Regions from separate parts of the Streptomyces sp. NPDC002536 genome, predicted to be linked through region 2. Evidence: riboswitches for the same ligand, from Rfam matches in the RefSeq annotation. Region 2 holds a riboswitch; the other holds the start of a gene.
The links. Region 2 has a riboswitch for cyclic di-AMP ahead of ACWD4B_RS10840 (transglycosylase family protein). Riboswitches for the same ligand answer to the same signal wherever they lie in the genome.
Positions count from the first base shown of each region.

Region 1: linked by a shared signal. The riboswitch ahead of ACWD4B_RS10015 (peptidoglycan DD-metalloendopeptidase family protein) and the one ahead of ACWD4B_RS10840 (transglycosylase family protein) in region 2 are both predicted to bind cyclic di-AMP.

Region 1 is NZ_JBSFWU010000019.1:51,680-57,075, reverse strand. It holds gene ACWD4B_RS10020 (MFS transporter) at 1-478, opposite strand, end outside; gene ACWD4B_RS10015 (peptidoglycan DD-metalloendopeptidase family protein) at 581-1,678, opposite strand; cyclic di-AMP (ydaO/yuaA leader) riboswitch at 1,691-1,858, opposite strand; gene ACWD4B_RS10010 (PP2C family protein-serine/threonine phosphatase) at 2,012-3,136, opposite strand; gene ACWD4B_RS10005 (DEAD/DEAH box helicase) at 3,408-5,021, opposite strand; gene ACWD4B_RS10000 (cold-shock protein) at 5,236-5,396, opposite strand, start outside.
Region 2 is NZ_JBSFWU010000021.1:67,491-72,886, forward strand. It holds gene ACWD4B_RS10825 (DUF6479 family protein) at 1-52, shown strand, start outside; gene ACWD4B_RS10830 (cytochrome P450 family protein) at 76-1,341, shown strand; gene ACWD4B_RS10835 (transglycosylase family protein) at 1,455-2,495, shown strand; cyclic di-AMP (ydaO/yuaA leader) riboswitch at 2,757-2,936, shown strand; gene ACWD4B_RS10840 (transglycosylase family protein) at 2,940-3,698, shown strand; gene eno (phosphopyruvate hydratase) at 3,946-5,226, shown strand; gene ACWD4B_RS10850 (FtsB family cell division protein) at 5,319-5,396, shown strand, end outside.

The DNA.
Region 1 (5,396 bases), on a different contig from region 2:
TGATGATGAGGTCGACGCGGCCGCGATAGGCGGCCGGGATCAGTTCGTCGATGGCGGAGTTGATGGCCGCGTACTCGCCTCCGATGCCGAAGCCCGTGAGGAAGCGGAAGGTGAAGAACCACCAGGAGCTGAACGAGGCCGCGGTCAGCGCCGTCGCGGCCAGATAGACCGCGAGCGTCACCATGAAGAGTTTCTTCCGCCCGAATTTATCGGTCAGGCGTCCGAAGAAGAGTGCCCCCGAGCACGCCCCCGCCACATAGAGTGCGGCCGCCATGCCGGTGACCCCGCCGGAGCTGATCGGCAGGCCGCTGCCCTTCTCGGCGAGGCGGCCGGCGATGTTGCCGACGACCGTCACCTCCAGGCCGTCCAGGATCCAGACCGTCCCGAGTCCGATGACAACCGTCCAGTGCCAGCGCGACCACGGCAGTCGGTCGAGTCGCGCAGGCACGGACGTGGAGATGGTCCTCGCGGTCGTCACACCATCTGAGTGCCCTATTTGAAGCAGAACATTCTCGGGCAAATGTGCGCACGAGTGAGCGTACGAACGTGCGAACCGGGCGGGGTCCCGACAGGGCAGGCCCTACGGCTGGAGGCCCTTGTCCCGCAGCCACGGCAGCGGATCCACCGGCCCGCCGCCGTCCGGCCGCACCTCCAGGTGCAGGTGCGGACCCGTGACGTTGCCGGTCGCCCCGACCCGTCCGATGACGTCGCCCGCCGCCACCTTGCCGGACGTGACCACCATCGACGACAGGTGGCAGAACCACAGCTCCGTGCCGTCGTCGAGCGTCAGGACGATGCGGTAGCCGTACGCGCCCGCCCAGCCCGCCTGGGTGATCGTGCCGCCGCCGACCGCCTTGACGGGCGTGCCCGTCGGGGCGGCGAAATCCTCGCCGGTGTGGTTCGCGGACCACATGTTTCCCGACTGCCCGAAACCCGCGGTGAGGGTGTACGAGCCGACGGGGAGGACGTACGAGCCGTGTTCGCTCCGCGAGGGCTTCGGTGTTTCGGGGTCGGCTTTGTCTCCAGCCTTGTCTTCACCCTTGTCTTCAGCTTGCGGAGTCTGCTGCTTTTCCTCGGGCCGGGTCTGCTTCTCGGCTTCCGCCTTCGCCGTCTCTTCGGCCGCGGCCTTGCGGTGCGCGTCTTCCGCGGCCTTCGTCTCGCTCTGGCGGGCGGCCTCCTCGGCCGAGTCCTGCTGGTGCTCGGCCTGCTGGAGGATGCGGGCGCGCAGCGCTTCGCCGGCGTCCGCGGCGTTCTGCGCCAATGCGGAGCCGGAACCGTTCGCGGATTCGGACGCTTCCTGCGACGCGGCGGGGGCCGGGGATTCCTCTTCGACCACTCCGAGCAGTTTTCCGGCCATCTCCGGCAGTTCCTTCAGATCCGGTACGTCCGGCACGGATATCGGCGGCGCCGGGCGATCCTGGGCAGTCGCCATACCGCCCGCGCCGACCGCTGCGATGACGCCCACGCCGAGTACGGCGCCACTGCGGGCCATCGAACCGCCGCGCTGTTTCGCGACCCGGTGCCGGCCGCGCGCGGCAGGCGCCGAGTCCTCGCCGGGGTTCCATTCCCCGGGGCCGGCGGCGGGCGCACGTTCGTACGAAGCGTACGGGTCATGAGGGTCGTGCGGAGCATACGGAGGGTGCGAACTGCCGTCCGGGAACGGGCTGTTGGACGCCACCGGGGCGCACTCCTTTCCTTCCTGCTCGCCTACCGGGTTAGCTGACGGGTTCGGAGGAGGAAGGTCCCCTACGGGCCGGCTGCCGCCGGCCCGATTCACCCCAAGGGTTGTGGTTCCCCGGTTCCCTGAAGTTGCTGGTCGCGCAGGGTGTAGCCAGACGTGCGGGATTCGGCGAAGGCGCACGGTGCCGCCTCTTGCGGCGGTTTGACGACCGCGCTGCGTTATCGAACGTTAATAGACACGGCAGCCGATTTCCAAGCCGAAAGCGTGAATTCACGGGGCTCTTGGGCAGGTTTTGCCATGTGGTGGGCGTGCCGCTCAGAACAAGATCGATTACGCACGGTGCGGATGCCCGCGGCGGATCGCCAACAGGGCCATGTCGTCCGCCGTCTCACCGCCCGTGTGGCACGCGACGTCCTCGGTCAGGGCGTCCAGGAGCGCGTCCGGGCTGCGGAACTGGCGGCCGCTCAGGCGGCGCCCGGCGTCGTAGAAGGTGCCGTCCGCGTCACGCGCCTCCGTCACTCCGTCCGTGAAGAGCAGGAGCGTCGTCCCCTGCGGGAACTCCCACTCCTGGACGTGGTCCGGCCAGGCGCCGACGTCCCCCAGGCCGAGGGGCAGCGCCGCCGGGCCGCGGTGCGCCTCGGTGATGCGGCCCGCGGAGTGGAGCAGGAGCGGGGGCGGGTGACCGCGGTTGACCAGGCGGAGGAACGGGGCGCCGGGCGGCACTTCGGCCAGGACGGCGGTCGTGAAGCCCTCGCTCTGGTCGAGGTTGGCGCGCCGTGCGCCCTCTCTCTGCAACGCACGCTCCAGGCGCGCCGCGAGCCCTTCGAGCGTGCGCTCCTGCTCGGCCGCCTCGCGGAAGGCGCCGATGAGGACGGCGACGGCCTCGACCGCGCCGAGGCCCTTGCCGCGGACGTCGCCGACGATCAGGCGGACGCCGTGCGGGGTGTCCTGCACCGCGTAGAGGTCGCCGCCGATGCGGGCGTCGGCGTGCGCGGCCACGTAGCGCGCGGCGACGCGCAGGCCGCCGATGCGGGCCGGGGGCGTGGGAAGGACGGCGCGCTGGGCCGCCTCCGCGATGCCGCGCGCGGAGGCGAGGCGGCGGTCGCTGCGGCGGACGACGTGGTTGATGCCGAGGGCGAGGACGCAGACCGTCACGACGGTGACGACCTCGGTGATGCGCTCGCCGACGCCGATGGTGGTGCGGACCACGGCCAGGCCGAGGGTGGCGGCGCTCGCCACGGCGGCCGTGACGAGCGTGAGGCGGCGGGAGAGGAGGGCCGCTGCGACGAGCGGGGCTGCGGCGAAGAAGGGAGCGGAGGTGTAGTTGGGGGGTGTGAGGTAGTCGAAGACGAGGCCGCCCACGATGAGGACGGCGGGGAGGCTGCGGGCCGCGCGGCGGGTGCCGGTGCCGTCCCGGCGGGTTTCGCCGTTTGTGGCGGGTGCCGTCCCTCGGATCACGTGCCCAGCGTTGCGCCGGGCACGGGGCCTGGCGAGTCGGGGTGCGCCGAGTGGGGTCCCCGCCGGGCCCGCTGCGCGGGGCGCTCCGCGGGGCGGTGGGGTGCGGGCGATTCGGCACCGCCGGACCGCGCCGCAGGGGCTCGGCGCCGTTGCGGCAGGGATGAGGAGGCATGCTGCCTCTTCGCTGCGCGGCGTTGAGCGCGGGGCGGAAGGGCGCCCGCGCCTCTGCCCGCCGCCGCGGCGGGAGCCGGGCGCGCAGCGCCCCTCGTCAGGATGCCGACGGGCGGCGGTTCGTACCGCCATTGCCGCCATTGCCGGCGGCGCCGCCGCGACGCGGGCGGCGGGAGCGCTCAGGGTTGCCACCCTCCGTCCGCGTGCGCGTACTCGGCTGGCCGCCGCCCGAGCGCTCGGCACCACCGGTGCCGGCACCGGCACCGCCGCGCCCGCGGCCTCGCGAACCGCGCCCGCTGCGCGAACCGCCGGAGGCGGCCCGCGGCGGAGTCGCGGCGACCGGCGGCGCAATGACGACCGGCACCCCGCTCGGCTCACGGGCCCCCGTGATGCGGGCCAGCTCCGGGTCCTCCGCGTGGACGCGTGCCACGTTCGGCGTGATCTTCGCCGTCGCCATCATCCGGGTCATCTCGCGCCGCTGCTCAGGCAGCACCAGCGTGACAACCGTCCCCGACTCGCCCGCGCGGGCGGTACGGCCACCGCGGTGCAGGTAGTCCTTGTGGTCGACCGGCGGATCGATGTTGACGACCAGGTCCAGGCCGTCGATGTGGATGCCCCGCGCCGCGACGTTGGTCGCGACAAGCGCCGTCACCTGGTCCGTACGGAACTGCTCCAGCACCCGGTTCCGCTGCGGCTGGCTCTTGCCGCCGTGCAGGGCAGCGGCCCGGACGCCCTCCGAGAGCAGCCGCTTGACCAGGCGGTCCGCGCCGCGCTTGGTGTCCACGAACATGATCACGCGGCCCTCGCGCGCCGCGATCCGGGTGACCGCCGCCTTCTTGGAGCTGTCGTCCATGAGGTGGAACAGGTGGTGGTCCATCGTGACGACCGCGCCGACGGATGCGTCCACGGAGTGCGTCACCGGGTCCGTCAGGAAGCGGCGCACGAGGCGGTCGACGTTGCGGTCGAGGGTCGCGGAGAACAGCATGCGCTGGCCCTGCGGGTCCACCTGGTCGAGCAGCCGGGTGACCTGGGGAAGGAAGCCCATGTCGGCCATCTGGTCGGCCTCGTCCAGGACCGTGATCGTCACGTCGCCGAGCGCGCAGTCGCCGCGCTGGATGAGGTCCGCGAGCCGGCCCGGCGTCGCGACCAGCACCTCCGCACCGCGCGCGAGGGCCTGGGCCTGGCGGCCGATCGACATGCCGCCGACGACCGTGGTCATCCGCAGGTTGACGGCGGTCGCGTACGGGGTGAGCGAGTCGGTGACCTGCTGCGCCAGCTCACGGGTGGGGACGAGGACCAGCGCCAGGGGGCGCCCGGCCACGGCGCGGCGGCCGGCGGTGCGGGCGAGCAGGGCCAGGCCGAAGGCGAGGGTCTTGCCGGAGCCCGTACGTCCGCGGCCAAGGACGTCACGGCCGCTCAGCGAGTTGGGCAGGGTCGCGGCCTGGATGGGGAAGGGCTCGGTGACGCCTTCCCGGGTGAGCGTGCTGAGCAGGGCCTTCGGCATGTCGAGCGCGGCGAAGGAGTCGACGGCGGGGAGCGCCGGCGTGGTGCTGACCGGGGTCTCGAACTCGCCCTGGAGCGGCGCAGCGGGCTTGCGGCGCGCAGGGCGGCCGCCCTGCTGATCACCGCTGCCGCTGCCCTGACGGGACGAGCGGGACGGGCGGGAATCACGCGACGGACGGGACGACGACGGGCGTGCGGAACGAGTCATTCGGGGACCTTCCCTGAAGAGGGGTGGCACGCCCGAAACGGAGACGAAACGGAGACTCTCATGCATCGCGACGATCGCGCATCGCGTGAGCCTGGGCGCGCTGATACTGGGCGACAAAAGGGCCCGCACCCAGTGGTGCAGGCCCTTTTGCGTTGTGCTTCATGCGTGCTGCGATGTCGCCTCACGCAGTGCCGGAGTGAACCGGCAGAGGTCGTCAGATGTTGACGATGTTCTCCGCCTGCAGGCCCTTCTGGCCCTGCGCGACGTCGAAGGAAACCTTCTGACCCTCGAGCAGCTCACGGAAGCCGGAGGAGGCGATGTTCGAGTAGTGGGCGAAGACGTCCGGGCCGCCGCCGTCCTGCTCGATGAAGCCGA
Region 2 (5,396 bases):
GCGCCCGGGCGGCAGCGGCTCCTTCGGCAGCGGAGGCGCGGGGGCGCGGTAGCGGTACGAAGTACCGTCGGTGCCGTGCACCAGAACGACACCTCCGCCGCCCCCGACCTCTTCACCTGGGAGTTCGCCGCCGACCCCTACCCGGCGTACGCCTGGCTCCGCGAGCACTCCCCGGTGCACCGCACCACTCTCCCCAGCGGGGTGGAGGCCTGGCTCGTCACCCGGTACGCCGACGCCCGGCAGGCCCTCGCCGACCAGCGGCTCTCGAAGAACCCGGTGCACCACTCCGAGCAGTCCGCCCACGGCAAGGGCAAGACCGGCATCCCGGGCGAGCGCAGCGCCAACCTCATGACGCACCTGCTCAACATCGATCCCCCGGACCACACCCGGCTCCGCCGTCTCGTCTCCAAGGCGTTCACGCCGCGGCGCGTGGCGGAGTTCGCCCCGCGTGTGCAGGAGCTCACCGACCGCCTCATCGACGGCTTCGCCGAGAAGGGGGAGGCGGACCTCATCCACGAGTTCGCCTTCCCGCTCCCCATCTACGCGATCTGCGACATGCTCGGCGTCCCGCCCGAGGACCAGGACGACTTCCGCGACTGGGCGGGCATGATGATCCGCCACGGCGGCGGCCCGCGCGGCGGAGTGGCCCGCTCCGTGAAGAAGATGCGGGGCTATCTCGCGGAGTTGATCCACCGAAAGCGCAACGACCCGGGTGAAGACCTCATTTCGGGGCTGATCCGGGCAAGCGACCACGGCGAGCACCTCACCGAGAACGAGGCCGCCGCCATGGCCTTCATCCTGTTGTTTGCCGGTTTCGAAACAACTGTGAACCTGATCGGTAACGGAACCTACGCCCTGCTGCGCAACCCGGATCAGCGCGAACGCCTGCAAAACGCCCTCGCGGAGGGCGACGAGAGCCTGCTGGCCACGGGGGTCGAGGAACTCCTGCGCTACGACGGCCCGGTGGAGCTGGCCACCTGGCGCTTCGCCACCGAGTCCCTGACGCTGGGCGGGCAGCGCATCGCCGAGGGCGACCCGGTGCTGGTCGTGCTGGCCGCCGCCGACCGCGACCCGGAGCGGTTCGCCGACCCGGACACCCTCGACCTCGCCCGGCGCGACAACCAGCACCTCGGGTACGGGCACGGGATCCACTACTGCCTGGGGGCGCCGCTGGCGCGGCTGGAGGGGCAGACGGCGCTCGCGACCCTGCTGCGCCGTCTGCCCGACCTGCGGCTGGCCGCCGATCCGGACGACCTGCGCTGGCGCGGCGGGCTCATCATGCGCGGACTGCGCACGCTGCCCGTGGAGTTCGCACCGGAGGCCCGGGCCGCTGCCGGATGACGTACGGTCAAGTGGTGTGACCGCGGCGTGACCTCGGATACACCGGCTTGTGACTCCCGGGGGCCGTCGCTATGTTCGACGACCACATGAGCCCCGAGACGAGAGGCCCACGCATGCGCGCAGGCAACGGAAGACATCGCCGCCCCCGTCAGGCACCCGCGATCGTGGTCGCAGCGGGGGTGACGGGTTCGGCCCTCGCCATGCCGCTGCTGGCCGCCACCGGCGCGTCCGCGGCCGACACCGGTACGTGGGACCAGGTCGCCCAGTGCGAGAGCGGCGGGACCTGGAGCGCGGCCGGCGGGGGCGGACTGGGGATCTCGCAGGACGCGTGGGAGCAGAACGGCGGCCGTGCGTACGCCCCGCGCCCCGACCTCGCCAGCCGCTCCCAGCAGATAGCCGTCGCCGAGAGCATGCTCGACGGCCAGGGCGCCGGCGCGTGGGGCGGCTGCGGCGCGAGCGCGGGCCTGTCCCGCGGGAGCAAGGCGCCGGAGGTGGACCCGGGTGCCACCCAGACCCCGGCACCCAGGGCGCCCGCGCCGGAGCGCAAGGCTCCGCCGGTGCACGAGCCGTCGTCCTCAGCGCCGTCCGACGGCGCGTCCGGGGACACGAAGCCGGCGCCCGGCACGGCCACGCCCGGCGGTCCCGCTTCCACGAGCCCGGCGACCCCGTCGCCCTCGCCCTCCGACGACGACCGGTCGCACGGCAGGCACCGCAAGGACGACCCGGCCCCCACGCCGTCGACGGGCTCCACGGCGCCCTCCGGCACGCCCTCGGGCACCCCGTCCGGCACGCCCTCCACGGACCCGGCGAACCCGCACCCGTCCCTGCCCGGCACGCCGTCCGGCACCCCGTCCGACGCTCCGTCGAACTCCGGCCCCGGCACCGGGGACACCGGTTCCGGCAACGGCAAGCACCGCGCGGAGCCGCCCCGTTCCGGCGACGACGGGCGTGTTTCGCGCGGAGGTTCGGACGCCCGCACCGGTGGCCCCTCCGACCACGACTACACCGTGCGCCCCGGTGACAACCTGTCAGTCATCGCGGAAGACCATTCGGTGAAGGGCGGTTGGCACTCGTTGTACGAGAACAATCAAAAGACCGTCGGAACCGATCCCGACCTCATCCAGCCTGGTCAGCGCCTCGATCTGGGCCGGTAGTGCGGCAGTTCGGGTCGAATGTCCGTTCACGCGGGAAAATGAGACAAGGCTCTCGTTGACTTTTGGCTGGACGGCCTCGGTCCGTTCTCCGCGCACCACCTCCCACCTGCGGAAACATCAGGTTCCCAGGGGTAACTGCAGTCAGTGGTGGCTGAAAAGAGGGGTTTGAACCCGTCGGCCGCCTGTGTTTACCGTCATCACCGCTCGCCATCGCGAGCACCACGGTCGTCACGCCGAATCCTGCCGACGGCCGCGGGAACCGTCGCGCAAGCGCCGTAGGCAGGAGCGGGGGAACCAAGGTAGGTCGCCGCAACGGCCGCCGGTGCAGACCGGCAAGCCGGAGCGGCTAGGGGTGAAGCCCGGTGCGCGCAAGCCACTGGGCCGGGCAAACTCACAGCCCGAACCCGACAGCTCACCTCGTAGGCGCCGGTGAGGAAACGACTCATGTCCAAGGGCAAGCATCGCCGTCCGTCCAAGGCCGTCCGCATCGTCACGCTCGCCGGGGTCGCCGGCGTCGCCGTGGCCGCCCCGCTGATGGTCGCAACCTCCGCCAACGCCGCCTCGGTCTCCACCTGGGACAAGGTCGCCCAGTGCGAGTCCGGTGGCGACTGGTCGATCAACACCGGCAACGGTTACTACGGCGGCCTGCAGTTCTCGAACTCCTCCTGGGCAGCCGCGGGCGGCACCAAGTACGCCCCGCGCGCCGACCTCGCCTCCAAGAGCCAGCAGATCGCCACCGCCGAGAAGCTGCTCGCCATGCAGGGCCCGGGCGCCTGGGGCTGCGCCGGTGCGGGCAACCTGTCCTCCGGCGGCGCCAAGGCCGACGTGGACACCTCCGACGACTCCGGCTCCTCGTCGAAGTCCTCGAAGTCCGAGCGCAACAACTGGTCGAGCAAGAGCCACGCCGACCGCAGCGAGCGCCAGGCGGCCCCGAAGCACGCCAAGCCGCAGCAGGAGTCCTCCGACGACGACTCGTCCGACGAGACCCCGGCGAAGCAGTACACGCCGAAGCACGCCGCCCCGAAGGCGAAGGACGTCAAGACGGGCGACGGCGAGTACACGGTCAAGGAAGGCGACACCCTCGGGACGATCGCCGACGCCCAGCACGTCAAGGGCGGCTGGGAGAAGCTCTTCGACCGCAACAAGGACATCGTCGACAACGCCGACCTGATCTTCCCGGGCCAGAAGCTGCACCTCAGCTGAGCTTCACCGCCCCAGCGGACCGCCCCGCTCCGATGCGTCCTCCCCCCGAGCCGCATCGGAGCGGGGCTCCGCCGTTCCGGGACCTGCGCAAGATCACGTCCCCGCTGGGCGAACGCACCGGCCAATCGCCCCGTGATCTCGGCTTTTGTGCCAATTTTCGGCACGGGTCGCGGGCCGAGGGCGGGCGCAGCCTCCGGGGCCGTTAGGCTCGTGCTGCAGAACTCCAGCACACACGAAGGAGACCCTCGTGCCGTCCATCGACGTCGTCGTAGCTCGCGAGATCCTCGACTCGCGAGGCAACCCCACGGTCGAGGTCGAGGTCGGCCTCGACGACGGCTCCACGGGCCGTGCCGCCGTGCCGTCCGGCGCCTCCACCGGTGCCTTCGAGGCCATCGAGCTCCGTGACGGCGACCCCAAGCGCTACCTGGGCAAGGGCGTCGAGAAGGCCGTCCTGGCCGTCATCGAGCAGATCGGCCCGGAGCTCGTCGGCTACGACGCCACCGAGCAGCGCCTGATCGACCAGGCCATGTTCGACCTGGACGCCACCGAGAACAAGGGCTCCCTGGGCGCCAACGCCATCCTGGGCGTCTCCCTGGCCGTCGCGCACGCCGCCTCCGAGGCGTCCGACCTGCCGCTCTTCCGCTACCTCGGCGGCCCGAACGCGCACCTGCTGCCCGTTCCGATGATGAACATCCTGAACGGCGGCTCGCACGCCGACTCCAACGTGGACATCCAGGAGTTCATGATCGCGCCGATCGGCGCCGAGTCCTTCTCCGAGGCCCTGCGCTGGGGCACCGAGGTCTACCACACCCTCAAGAAGGTCCTGAAGGGCCGCGGCCTGGCCACCGGCCTCGGCGACGAGGGCGGCTTCGCCCCGAACCTGGGCTCCAACCGCGAGGCCCTCGACCTCATCCTCGAGGCCATCAAGGAGGCCGGCTACACCCCCGGCCAGGACATCGCGCTCGCGCTCGACGTGGCCGCCTCCGAGTTCTACAAGGACGGCGTCTACAAGTTCGAGGGCAAGGACCGCACCGCGGCCGAGATGACCGAGTACTACGCCGAGCTCGTCGACGCGTACCCGCTCGTCTCCATCGAGGACCCGCTGTTCGAGGACGACTGGGCCGGCTGGAAGACCATCACCGACAAGCTCGGCACCAAGGTCCAGCTCGTGGGTGACGACCTGTTCGTCACCAACCCCGAGCGCCTCGCCCGCGGCATCGAGGAGGGCAGCGCCAACGCCCTGCTGGTCAAGGTCAACCAGATCGGTTCGCTGACCGAGACCCTCGACGCGGTCGAGATGGCCCAGCGCAACGGCTTCAAGTGCATGATGTCCCACCGCTCCGGCGAGACCGAGGACGTCACCATCGCCGACCTGGCCGTCGCCACCAACTGCGGCCAGATCAAGACCGGTGCCCCGGCCCGCTCCGAGCGCGTCGCCAAGTACAACCAGCTGCTGCGCATCGAGGAGATCCTCGACGACGCCGCGGTGTACGCGGGCCGTTCGGCGTTCCCGCGCTTCAAGGGCTGACACCAAAGCCTCCAGCCTCACCCCGTCCTCGGCCACGGTCCCGTACCGTGGCCGGGGACGGCTTTGCGTAACCAGACCATGGGGAGGCTTACGTGGCGGCGGAACGGTCCTCCACCGCGACCAGGCTCAGGGCGCTCGGCACCGCGCTCGTACAGGGGCCGACCGCCGCC